DNA from 3 places in the Streptomyces sp. NPDC050422 genome. Region 2 is predicted to be linked to each of the others. Evidence: riboswitches for the same ligand, from Rfam matches in the RefSeq annotation. Region 2 holds a riboswitch; each other region holds the start of a gene.
What was found. Region 2 has a riboswitch for cyclic di-AMP ahead of ACIBJG_RS32080 (transglycosylase family protein). Riboswitches for the same ligand answer to the same signal wherever they lie in the genome.

Region 1: another riboswitch for cyclic di-AMP. It lies ahead of ACIBJG_RS10440 (transglycosylase SLT domain-containing protein); the one in region 2 lies ahead of ACIBJG_RS32080 (transglycosylase family protein).
Region 3: another riboswitch for cyclic di-AMP. It lies ahead of ACIBJG_RS13970 (NlpC/P60 family protein); the one in region 2 lies ahead of ACIBJG_RS32080 (transglycosylase family protein).

The regions. Positions count from the first base shown of each region.
Region 1 is NZ_JBITIE010000006.1:119,929-123,195, reverse strand. It holds gene ACIBJG_RS10450 (FecCD family ABC transporter permease) at 1-390, shown strand, start outside; gene ACIBJG_RS10445 (ABC transporter ATP-binding protein) at 398-1,303, shown strand; cyclic di-AMP (ydaO/yuaA leader) riboswitch at 1,587-1,772, shown strand; gene ACIBJG_RS10440 (transglycosylase SLT domain-containing protein) at 1,778-2,680, shown strand; gene ACIBJG_RS10435 (esterase) at 2,914-3,267, shown strand, end outside.
Region 2 is NZ_JBITIE010000024.1:12,989-16,255, reverse strand. It holds gene eno (phosphopyruvate hydratase) at 1-491, opposite strand, end outside; gene ACIBJG_RS32080 (transglycosylase family protein) at 777-1,535, opposite strand; cyclic di-AMP (ydaO/yuaA leader) riboswitch at 1,540-1,711, opposite strand; gene ACIBJG_RS32075 (transglycosylase family protein) at 2,013-2,987, opposite strand; gene ACIBJG_RS32070 (cytochrome P450) at 3,265-3,267, shown strand, end outside.
Region 3 is NZ_JBITIE010000008.1:87,304-90,570, forward strand. It holds gene ACIBJG_RS13965 (hypothetical protein) at 196-549, shown strand; gene ACIBJG_RS13970 (NlpC/P60 family protein) at 621-1,790, opposite strand; cyclic di-AMP (ydaO/yuaA leader) riboswitch at 1,789-1,952, opposite strand; gene pcrA (DNA helicase PcrA) at 2,211-3,267, shown strand, end outside.

The sequences.
Region 1 (3,267 bases), on a different contig from region 2:
GTCCCGCTCTCGCTCGCGGCCGGGCACCGCCTGCAACTGCTGCGCTTCGGCGACGAGGTGGCGAGCTCCCTCGGCGTCGACCTGCGGCGCGTGCGTACCGTCGCGCTCGTCCTGGCCGTGCTGCTGGCGGGCACGGCGGTCGGGGTCGGCGGCCCCATCGCCTTCGTGGCCCTGGCGGCACCGATCCTCGCCCAGCGGCTGACCGGGCCCACCCGTGTCCCGGTCACCGGCTCGGCACTGACCGGAGCCGCGCTCATCGCCGCGGCCGACGCGATCGGACGCGTCGCCGCTCCGGTCGAACTGCCGGTAGGGGTCGTCACCAGCGTCCTCGGCGGCCCCTTCCTTCTGTGGGTACTGCTGCGGCCCGACCCGGCCGCCGGAAAGGCGTGAGCCGCACATGACCGAGAATCCGACCGGCGCGAAGGCGGCCTTCGAAGCGGGCAACGACGCGGGCTTCGAGACGGGCAACGACGCGGGCTTCGACGCCGGCCTCGAAGTCCGTGGCCTGCACGCCGGATACCCCGGCCGCCCCGTCGTCGAGAACGTCGACCTCAGCGTCCCCGCGGGACAGGTCGTCGCGATCGTCGGCCCCAACGGCTGCGGGAAGTCGACCCTGCTGCGGACCGTCGCCCGGCTCCACCGGCCCGAGACCGGCACGGTCCTGATCGGCGGCACCGACATCTGGGAGACCGGCCGGCGCAAGGCCGCGCACCATGTCGCGCTGCTGCCCCAGTTGCCGCGCGCCCCCGAGGCGGTCACCGTGGCCGGCCTGGTGCGCTACGGCCGCAGCCCGCACCAGGGGCTGCTGCGCCAGTGGTCGCGCGAGGACGAGCGGGCGGTACGCGACGCACTGGACGCCACCGGAACCACCGCGCTGGCCGCGGAGCGCGTCGACCGGCTGTCCGGCGGTCAGCGCCAGCGGTGCTGGCTCGCGATGGTCCTGGCCCAGCAGACCCCGGTCGTCCTGCTCGACGAACCGACCAGCGCCCTCGACCTCGGGCATGCCGTCGAGGTGCTGGAACTCGTCCGCGAGGTCGCGGCCACCGGCCGCACCGTCGTCATGGTCCAGCACGACCTCGCCGCCGCCGCCCGTTACGCCGACCTGCTCGTCGCCATGAAGGGCGGCCGCGTCATCGCCCGGGGCGCCCCCCGCGAGACGGTCGACGAGGCGCTGGTGAAGGAGCTGTACGCGCTGGACGCGGACATTCTTCCCGCCCCGGGCGACGGCTCACCGGTCGTGGTACCGCGCAGCCGTGCCGCGGTGGCGGCCCGGCCGACACTCGCACCGTATTGTCCTGATTAAGCGATTATTCGCATTAGTCGGAAATGCTCAACAGGGTCGCGTTTCTACCGGCCACAGGCTCGCAAAGCCACCAAAACGCCCCTTTCGGGCGCAGTGGCCAGCGTCACGTTTTCGACCCCTGACGCGGAACCGGAGGTGCCGGTTCCCTGATGCGCCAAGAAAGTTGACCCGCGTCGGTGTGACCGGTGTCGCACATTTCCTTTGATTGATCTTGCGCATCAATTGTGATCACGAATTCCGGGCTTGTTTCGCCCGGCCTTTCTCGCTTACGGTCGCCGTCAATCCGGATGGAACGCCGAATCCTGCCGCCGTCCGGTAACCCGACACCACTCACGTACGGCAGGAGCGGGGGACCCAGGTTTGACGCCGGTCCGGATTTCCGGAGCGGCTTGGGGTGAAGTCGCCATGTGCGACCGGGCATCTCCAGTCCGAACCCGACAGCTCACCTCGCAGGCGGCGGAGAGGAAAAGCGCCATGCCCATCAAGGGTCACCACCGTCGTTCCAAGTCCACCTCCCTGACCCGCGGTTTCATCGCCGTGAGCGCAGGCGGAGCCGTTCTCGCGCTCCCCCTGATCGCTGCCGGATCGGCCTCCGCCGCGCCGGTCAAGCCGGTCGTGGCAGAAAAGGCCGCAGCCTCGACTTCCGTTGCGGGCAAGGAAATTGCCGCACAGAAGGCCGAGTCCACCATCTATTCCGTGGTCTCCGGAGATTCGCTTTCCAAGATCGCCCGTGGGCATTCCCTCAGTGGCGGCTGGGAGCAGCTGTACAAGGACAACCGGAACGTGGTCGGCGGCAACCCCGACCTGATTCACCCGGGCCTGAAGCTGACCATCGGTGCCAAGTCCGCGGCCGCCGCCCCCAAGGCCGCGACCAAGAGCGAGTACAAGGCGGAGAACACGTCCGGCAGTGCCTCGCAGCCGTCGGCCGACCGATCCGACAGTGCCGACCGCGCCGACCGTTCCGAGCGGACGACGGCCACGCCCGTCGCCGAGGAGATCGCCGACACGACCCCCGCGCAGACCGAGACGACTCCGGCGCAGGCCGCGACGGCGTACACCGACGACCTCGACGGCTGGATCAAGGAGTCCCTCGCCGTCATGGCCGAGAACGGCATCCCCGGCACCTACGACAGCATCCACCGCAACATCCTGCGCGAGTCCTCGGGCAACCCGCAGATCGTCAACAACTGGGACTCGAACGCCGCGGCCGGCACCCCGTCCCAGGGCCTGCTCCAGGTCATCCAGCCCACGTTCGACGCTTTCCACGTGCCCGGCACCTCGCTGGACATCCTGGACCCCGTCGCCAACATCACCGCCGCGTGCAACTACGCGGCGGCCACGTACGGCTCGATCGACAACGTCTTCGGGGCCTACTGACCCCTTGCGGGTCCGCCCCCGGGCGGAGTCGTGAGCAGGGGCGGAAGGGGGCTGAACTGCTCCCTTCCGCCCCTTTTGCCGTGCCGTACAACCCTTGTGCCGCAGCGCCGGTCAAACAGGGCGTCGGGAAGGCAACGGGCCCTTCCCGGCGTCCCCCCGGCCCAGCGGTCTGTCCGGCCCGATCGGCCGGACCGGCCTCCCCGCCCGGTCATCCTTGAACCGAGGAGCCGCTCGTGCGCACCAACCGTTCCGCCGCCGTTGTCGCGGCCGCATTCCTCCTGATCGCAGGGGCCGCCATCGCCGCGCCCTCCGCCTACGCCGGCACCCCCGGCGGAACGCGCGCACACGACCGCAACACCGACTTCGACGGCGACGGTTACGACGACGTGCTCATCGGCGCGCCCGGCGGGACCGTCGACGGAAGGAAGGGCGCGGGCTACGTGACCGTGCAGTACGGCGGGCCGGGCGGCATCGGAACCGTCCGCGGCGCCGTCCTCAGCCAGAACACCACCGGAGTGCCCGGCGCCGCCGAGGCCGGCGACGACTTCGGCCGGGCCCTGGCCACTGGTGACCTGGACGGGGACGGG
Region 2 (3,267 bases):
TCCTGGATGTCCACGTTGGAGTCGGCGTGCGACCCACCGTTGAGGATGTTCATCATCGGGACGGGCAGCAGGTGCGCGTTCGGGCCACCGAGGTAGCGGAACAGCGGCAGGTCCGAGGCCTCGGACGCGGCGTGGGCCACGGCGAGCGAGACGCCGAGGATGGCGTTGGCGCCGAGCGAGCCCTTGTTCTCCGTGGCGTCCAGGTCGAACATCGCCTGGTCGATCAGCCGCTGCTCGGTCGCGTCGTAGCCGACGAGCTCCGGGCCGATCTGCTCGATCACGGCGAGGACGGCCTTCTCGACGCCCTTGCCGTGGTAGCGGTTGGGGTCGCCGTCGCGAAGCTCAATGGCCTCGAACGCGCCGGTGGAGGCGCCGGACGGAACGGCAGCACGACCCGTGCTGCCGTCGTCGAGGCCGACCTCGACCTCGACCGTGGGGTTTCCGCGGGAGTCGAGGATTTCCCTGGCTACGACGACGTCGATGGACGGCACGAGGCATCTCCTTCTGGGATATGACGCTGGTGGTGCAGGGTCGCTTTGGCCTTGCGACAAGAGCCTAACCGGCCGGGCCGCCGCAACCGGCCGACCGCCCGTCCCCTGGGACGAAAAAGGACCCAAGGGCAGGCACAGCGGGGCAAAAGGCCGGAAATTTACTGACTAGTAACCACAACAGTTGAACGATCAACGCAGAAACCGGCCGACCCCGGCCCGGTCCGCACGGGGGAAGGTGCGCACCGGGCCGGGGCGGCCGGAGTGTTCAGCGAGGAGAGATCGCGACTACTTCGTCAGGTGGAGCTGCTGACCCGGGTAGATCAGGTCGGCGTCCGAGATGATGTCCTTGTTCAGCTTGAAGATCTGCTCCCAGCCGCCCTTGACCTTGTGGTCGGCGGCGATCTTGCTCAGGGAGTCGCCGGTGACGACCTTGTACTCGCCGTCACCCTTCTCGACCTTCTTGCCGGTCGGGGTGGTGACGGTCTTCGACTCGGCCTTGGGGGCGGTCGAGCGGTCCGAGCGGTTGGTGGAGGGGGCCTCGGTGTGCTCGGCCTTCTTCGGCTCGGCCTTCTGGACCGGCGCCTCCTGCTTCGGGGCGGACTCGGCCTTGGGGGCGGTCTCGGTCTTGGTGGCGGAGGAGCCGGTGTCGACGCCCGGGTCGACACCGTCGTTGCTCAGGTTGCCGGCGCCGGCGCAGGACCAGGCACCCGGACCCTGCATGTCGAGGAGCTTCTCGGCGACCGCGATCTGCTGCGACTTGGTGGCCAGGTCGGCGCGGGCCGCGTACTGCGTACCGCCGGCGGCTGCCCAGCTGGACTGCGAGAACTGCAGGCCACCGTAGTAGCCGTTGCCGGTGTTGATGGACCAGTTGCCACCGGACTCGCACTGGGCGACGGCGTCCCACGTGGAGACGGAGGCGGCGGACGCGCCGGTCGCACCCATCAGGGGTACGGCGATGGCGGCACCGGTGACACCGGCGAGCGTGGCGATACGGACGGCCTTGGACGGGCGACGGTGCTTGTTGCCCTTGCGGTTGAGCAGCATCGAGACTTCTCCTCACCGACGCCTACGAGGTGAGCTGTCGGGTTCGGGCCAAGTGAGTTGCCCGGTCGCACGTCCTTGCGCACGACTTCACCCCAAGCCGGTCCTGATGCGTCTTGCGACGATCGGGCCCGGCGCTTACCTGGGTCCCCCGCTCCTGCCTACGGCGCTTTACGCGTCTGTTCCCTTCGACCGACGGCAGGATTCGGCGTGACGATCGACGGGGCCCGCGGTGCGAGCGGTTCCGACCGTAAACACACCCAACCCTCATATCCAAAGATGGACATACCGGATAAACAGCCCTTCCTTGCATCCCAAGAACCCCTATTTGCGCAGGTGGGAACGGATGCGGCGGGACCTCCCGGACAAGACACGCCAGTTCACGCAAAGAGACCCATGTCTCACTTAGTCAAAAGTGGGACATAGGCCTCTTAACTACCCCAGCTTTCGGGGTGTTCTCAGCTGATCATCAGACTGTGCTCATTCGGCCTTCACGCCGAGATCGAGGCTCTGGCCAGGCAGGATGAGGTCCGGGTCGGATCCCACCTCCGCTTTGTTGGCCTCGTACAGAGCCGTCCACCCGCCGGGCAGCTTCTGTGCATCAGCAATCGCCCAGAGGTTGTCGCCTGCCCGGACGGTGTACGTGCCGTCAGCAGCCGGGGCACCGGTGTCGCGTGCGTCACCGTCACCTCGCGAGGCATGCCGCCCCGCGTCCCGGTCACTGCCGCTCCCCCGGGTCTCCTCGGGAGCCGGCGCGCCGCGGTGCTTGCCGGCCTTCTCCTGGCCCCCGGAGGGGCCCTCCTCGGCGCCGGAGGCGTCGCCCGAGGGCGTGGTGGAGGGTGTGGCGGACGGCGTGGCCGACGGGGACGCGGACGCGTCCGGCTCCTCGCTCTCGCCCTTCGCACCGTCTGCCGGGGTCGCAGTCGCCTCCGGTGACGCGTCGTCCGACGCGGCGGCGTCCCCGGAGGGATCGGAGGGATCGGAGGGATCGGAGGGATCGGCGCTCGCGGACGGGTCCGCGCTGCTTCCGGTGGGGTCGACGGACGGAGTGCTGCCCGGGTCCACACCCGGAAGGCCGCTGTCCGGGACGAGGCCCGAGATGACCGCACAGCTCGGCCACGCCTTCGGCCCCTGGTCGTCCAGGACCTTCTCCGCCACGGCGATCTGCTGCGAGCGGCTGGCGAGGTCCGCGCGTTCGGCGTACGACTCGCCGCCGTACGACTTCCAGACCTCCTGCGAGAACTGCAGGCCGCCGTAGTAGCCGTTACCGAGGTCGGCGCTCCACATGCCACCGCTCTCGCACTCGGCCACCCGGTCCCAGGTCGAGGCGTCGGCGGCGTGCGCACCTGCCGCGCCGAGCAGCGGGATGGCGATGGCCGAACCGGTCACGCCTGCGGCGACGATGATCGCGGGTGCCTGCCGAGGGCGACGGTGTCTGCCGTTAGCGGAGCCCATGGGGATGCCTTCCGTGTGACTGACGAGTGACTGGTGAGTCGAACGGTGAACCTAGCGGGACTCGAACGCATGTCACAAGTCGATGCAGCAGAGATCACGTGAAAGTCACAGAGTTGACAGAGTGTCACCTCTGCCGGGCGCCGGTTCCGGCGTGAACTCCACCGGAAGCGTGCGCAGTCCGCGCATGACGAGCCCGCCACGCCCCCGCAAATCGGCAGGATCCCCCGCGATTCGCCACAGTGCAGGCCGTGGCACGCGCGCCCTATACCGTCGTCACGTG
Region 3 (3,267 bases), on a different contig from region 2:
TGGCAGGGACGCTAAACCCGGGACACGGGGAAGAGTTGTAATGACGCCTATTGTGTGAATTTGGCGTTGCGTTGTCGCCGAACGATCGGAAAAATTGCATCAGAGTCAGGCAATTGGTGCATCTCGCGGTCAAGTGGTCGCTAAGGCCCACCTGGCTGCGGAGTGCTGATATGGCCGCGGCTAGGCTGCGGAACCATGCGTGTACTCATTGATGTCTTCGTCGCCCTGCACATCATCGGCATCGCCTGCCTGCTGGGCGGTTTCCTCACCCAGATGAAGGCGATGGGGGCGGGCACGGCACGCTTCGTCCCGGCCATGCTGCACGGCGCGCTGACCATGCTGGTCACGGGAATCGCCCTGGTCGGGCTCGACCAGGCCGACGACCACCCCGTGAACAACATCAAGATCGGCATCAAGCTGCTGATCCTGGTCGTGATCCTTGGAATCGTCTACGTCAAGCGCGACGACGAGAAGGCCGACAAGGGCCTCTTCGCGGCGGTCGGCGGACTGACGATCGTCAACATCTTCATCGCCACGCTCTGGACCTGAGCCGACGGCAACGCCGCTGCCCGGACCCCCCGAGGGTCCGGGCAGCGGCGTTTTCGTCGCCCGAAGCCGCTCTAGCCCGGCCGCACGCTCCCGTAGATCGGCATGTAGTAGATCGACTCCTCGCGCACGTTCGCCCCCGGCTTCGGCGCGTGGATCATCATGCCGTCGCCCTTGTAGATGCCGACGTGGCTGATGTCGTCGTAGAAGAAGACCAGGTCCCCGGGCTGAAGATCCGCCGTGGCGACCCGGGTGCCGACGTTCACCTGGTCCCAGGTGGTCCGCGGTATGTCGACGCCGGCCGCCTTCCAGGCCGCCTGGGTGAGCCCCGAGCAGTCGTACGAGGCCGGGCCGGTCGCCCCCCAGACGTACGGCTTGCCGATCTGCGCCCTGGCGAACGCCATGACCTTCTCCGCCTTGGTCGAGGCATCGGTGTCCGAACCGGAACCCGAGCCGGTACCGGTTCCGGTGCCCGTCCCCGTACCGCTGCCGGACTCCTTCGCGGCCTCATCGGCCTTGCGGTCGGCCTCGGCCTTCGCGGCAGCCTGCTTCTTCGCCAGCTCCCCCGCCTTGCGCTTGGCCTCCGCCTCCTTCTTGCGCTCCAGCTCCGCCAGCCGCGCCTTCTCCTCGGCGGTCAGCTTCGACAGCAGGCCGCGGGCCTCGGACAGCTTCGTCTGGACGTCTCGCTTGCTGGTGCGCAGCGTCGTCTGCGACTCGGTGAGCGTCTCCAGGCTCGCCACGGCCTCGGCCCGCTGCTTGGACGCCTTCTCCTGCTGCGTACGGAAGTCCGACACGGCGCGCGTCTGGCGCTCGGTCATCCGGTCCATGAGGTGGGTCTGGTCGAAGAACGACTGCGGGTCGTCGGCCAGGAAGAAAGTGGCGGTCGGGGCGAGGGCGCCGCCGCGGTACTGGGCGGCGGCGTACGTGCCGAGCGTCCTGCGTGCCTCGTTCACTTTCTCGGTGCGCTGGGCGACGTCGTCCAGCAGCGTGTCCACCTTGGAACGCTGCTTGGTCGTCGCCTCCTTCGCCTGGTTGTACTGCTGGGTCGCGGTGCCCGCCTGCCGGTAGAGGTCGTCGACCTTCTTCTGTACGTCCTCGATGCTGGGCTTGGGGGCCGGGGCGGCCAGTGCGCTCTGCGTGGACAGCAGGGTCACCGATGCCAGCGCGGCCGTCGTGAGCCCGACGGCGGGGCCGGTGCTGCGCACCAGGGTGCGCGGTTTGCGATGCGACGCCAAGGCCGGCATCTCCTTCCGTGGACCGCCTACCGGGTTAGCTGTCGGGTTCGGGCGGAACGGAAGGCTGCCCTACGGTCCTGGGGGGATTCGGACCGATTCACCCCGGTGATGCGTGTGGGTCCCCGGTTCCTGACTCCCGTACGGGAAGCCCGGATTCGGCGTGGACGCCCGCTCGGCGTGGATCGCCTCTGGGGGTACGGGCCGCCCGAACGAGCACGCTAGCCAACTCATGGTGCCGCTGTGAAGGTTGATGTTCGATATGCCCGATACATTTTCGTGACCTCTGCGGATCGGGGTGCTGCGGGGCAGGCGGGGCCGGAATCCCCGCACTCTGTGCGGTCCGCCGCTTGCTCTGTGTGTCCCCCTGTGAGTGCGTGGTTGGTCACTCGGGCCCGGAGTGTCAGTGCGCACGCCTAGACTCGGGAGGCGATGAGCAGCCTCTTTGACGACAGTTTCCTGGCCGGCCTCCAGCACACGGAGGAAGGGCCCCCGCCGCCCCCCGAGGACTCCGCACCCGAAGCGGTGCCGGAGGGCCTGTTCGCGGGCGTTTTCGAGGGGCCCCCGCCGCCCCGCGACGCGTACTACCGCGACGGGGCCCACCGCCCCGTCCTCGACGCGGCCGCGCTGCTCGACGGGCTGAACACCGAGCAGCGCGCAGCCGTCGTGCACGCCGGGTCCCCGCTGCTCATCGTCGCCGGCGCCGGTTCGGGCAAGACCCGCGTGCTGACCCACCGCATCGCCCACCTGCTGGCCGAGCGGGGGGTGCACCCGGGCCAGATCCTGGCGATCACCTTCACCAACAAGGCCGCCGGCGAGATGAAGGAGCGCGTCGAGCAGCTCGTCGGACCGCGGGCCAACGCCATGTGGGTCATGACCTTCCACAGCGCGTGCGTACGGATCCTGCGCCGTGAGTCGAAGCGGCTCGGCTTCACCTCCTCGTTCTCGATCTACGACGCCGCCGACTCCAAGCGCCTCATGGCCCTGGTCTGCCGCGATCTCGACCTCGACCCGAAGCGCTTCCCGCCGAAGTCGTTCACGGCGAAGGTGTCGAACCTGAAGAACGAGCTGATCGACGAGGAGACCTTCGCCGGACAGGCCGCCGACGGTTTCGAGAAGACGCTCGCCCAGGCCTACGCGCTGTACCAGTCCCGGCTGCGCGAGGCCAACGCGCTGGACTTCGACGACATCATCATGACGACGGTGCACCTGCTCCAGGCGTTCCCCGACGTCGCCGAGCACTACCGCCGCCGCTTCCGGCACGTCCTCGTCGACGAGTACCAGGACACCAACCATGCCCAGTACACCCTCGTACGGGAACTGGTCGGCCCGGCCGGCCCCGAGGACGCCCCCGCCGAGCTGTGCGTCGTGGGGGACGCGGACCAGTCGATCTACGCCTTCCGGGGCGCGACCATCCGTAACATCCTCCAGTTCGAGGAGGACTACCCGAACGCGACCACGATCATGCTGGAGCAGAACTACCGCTCCA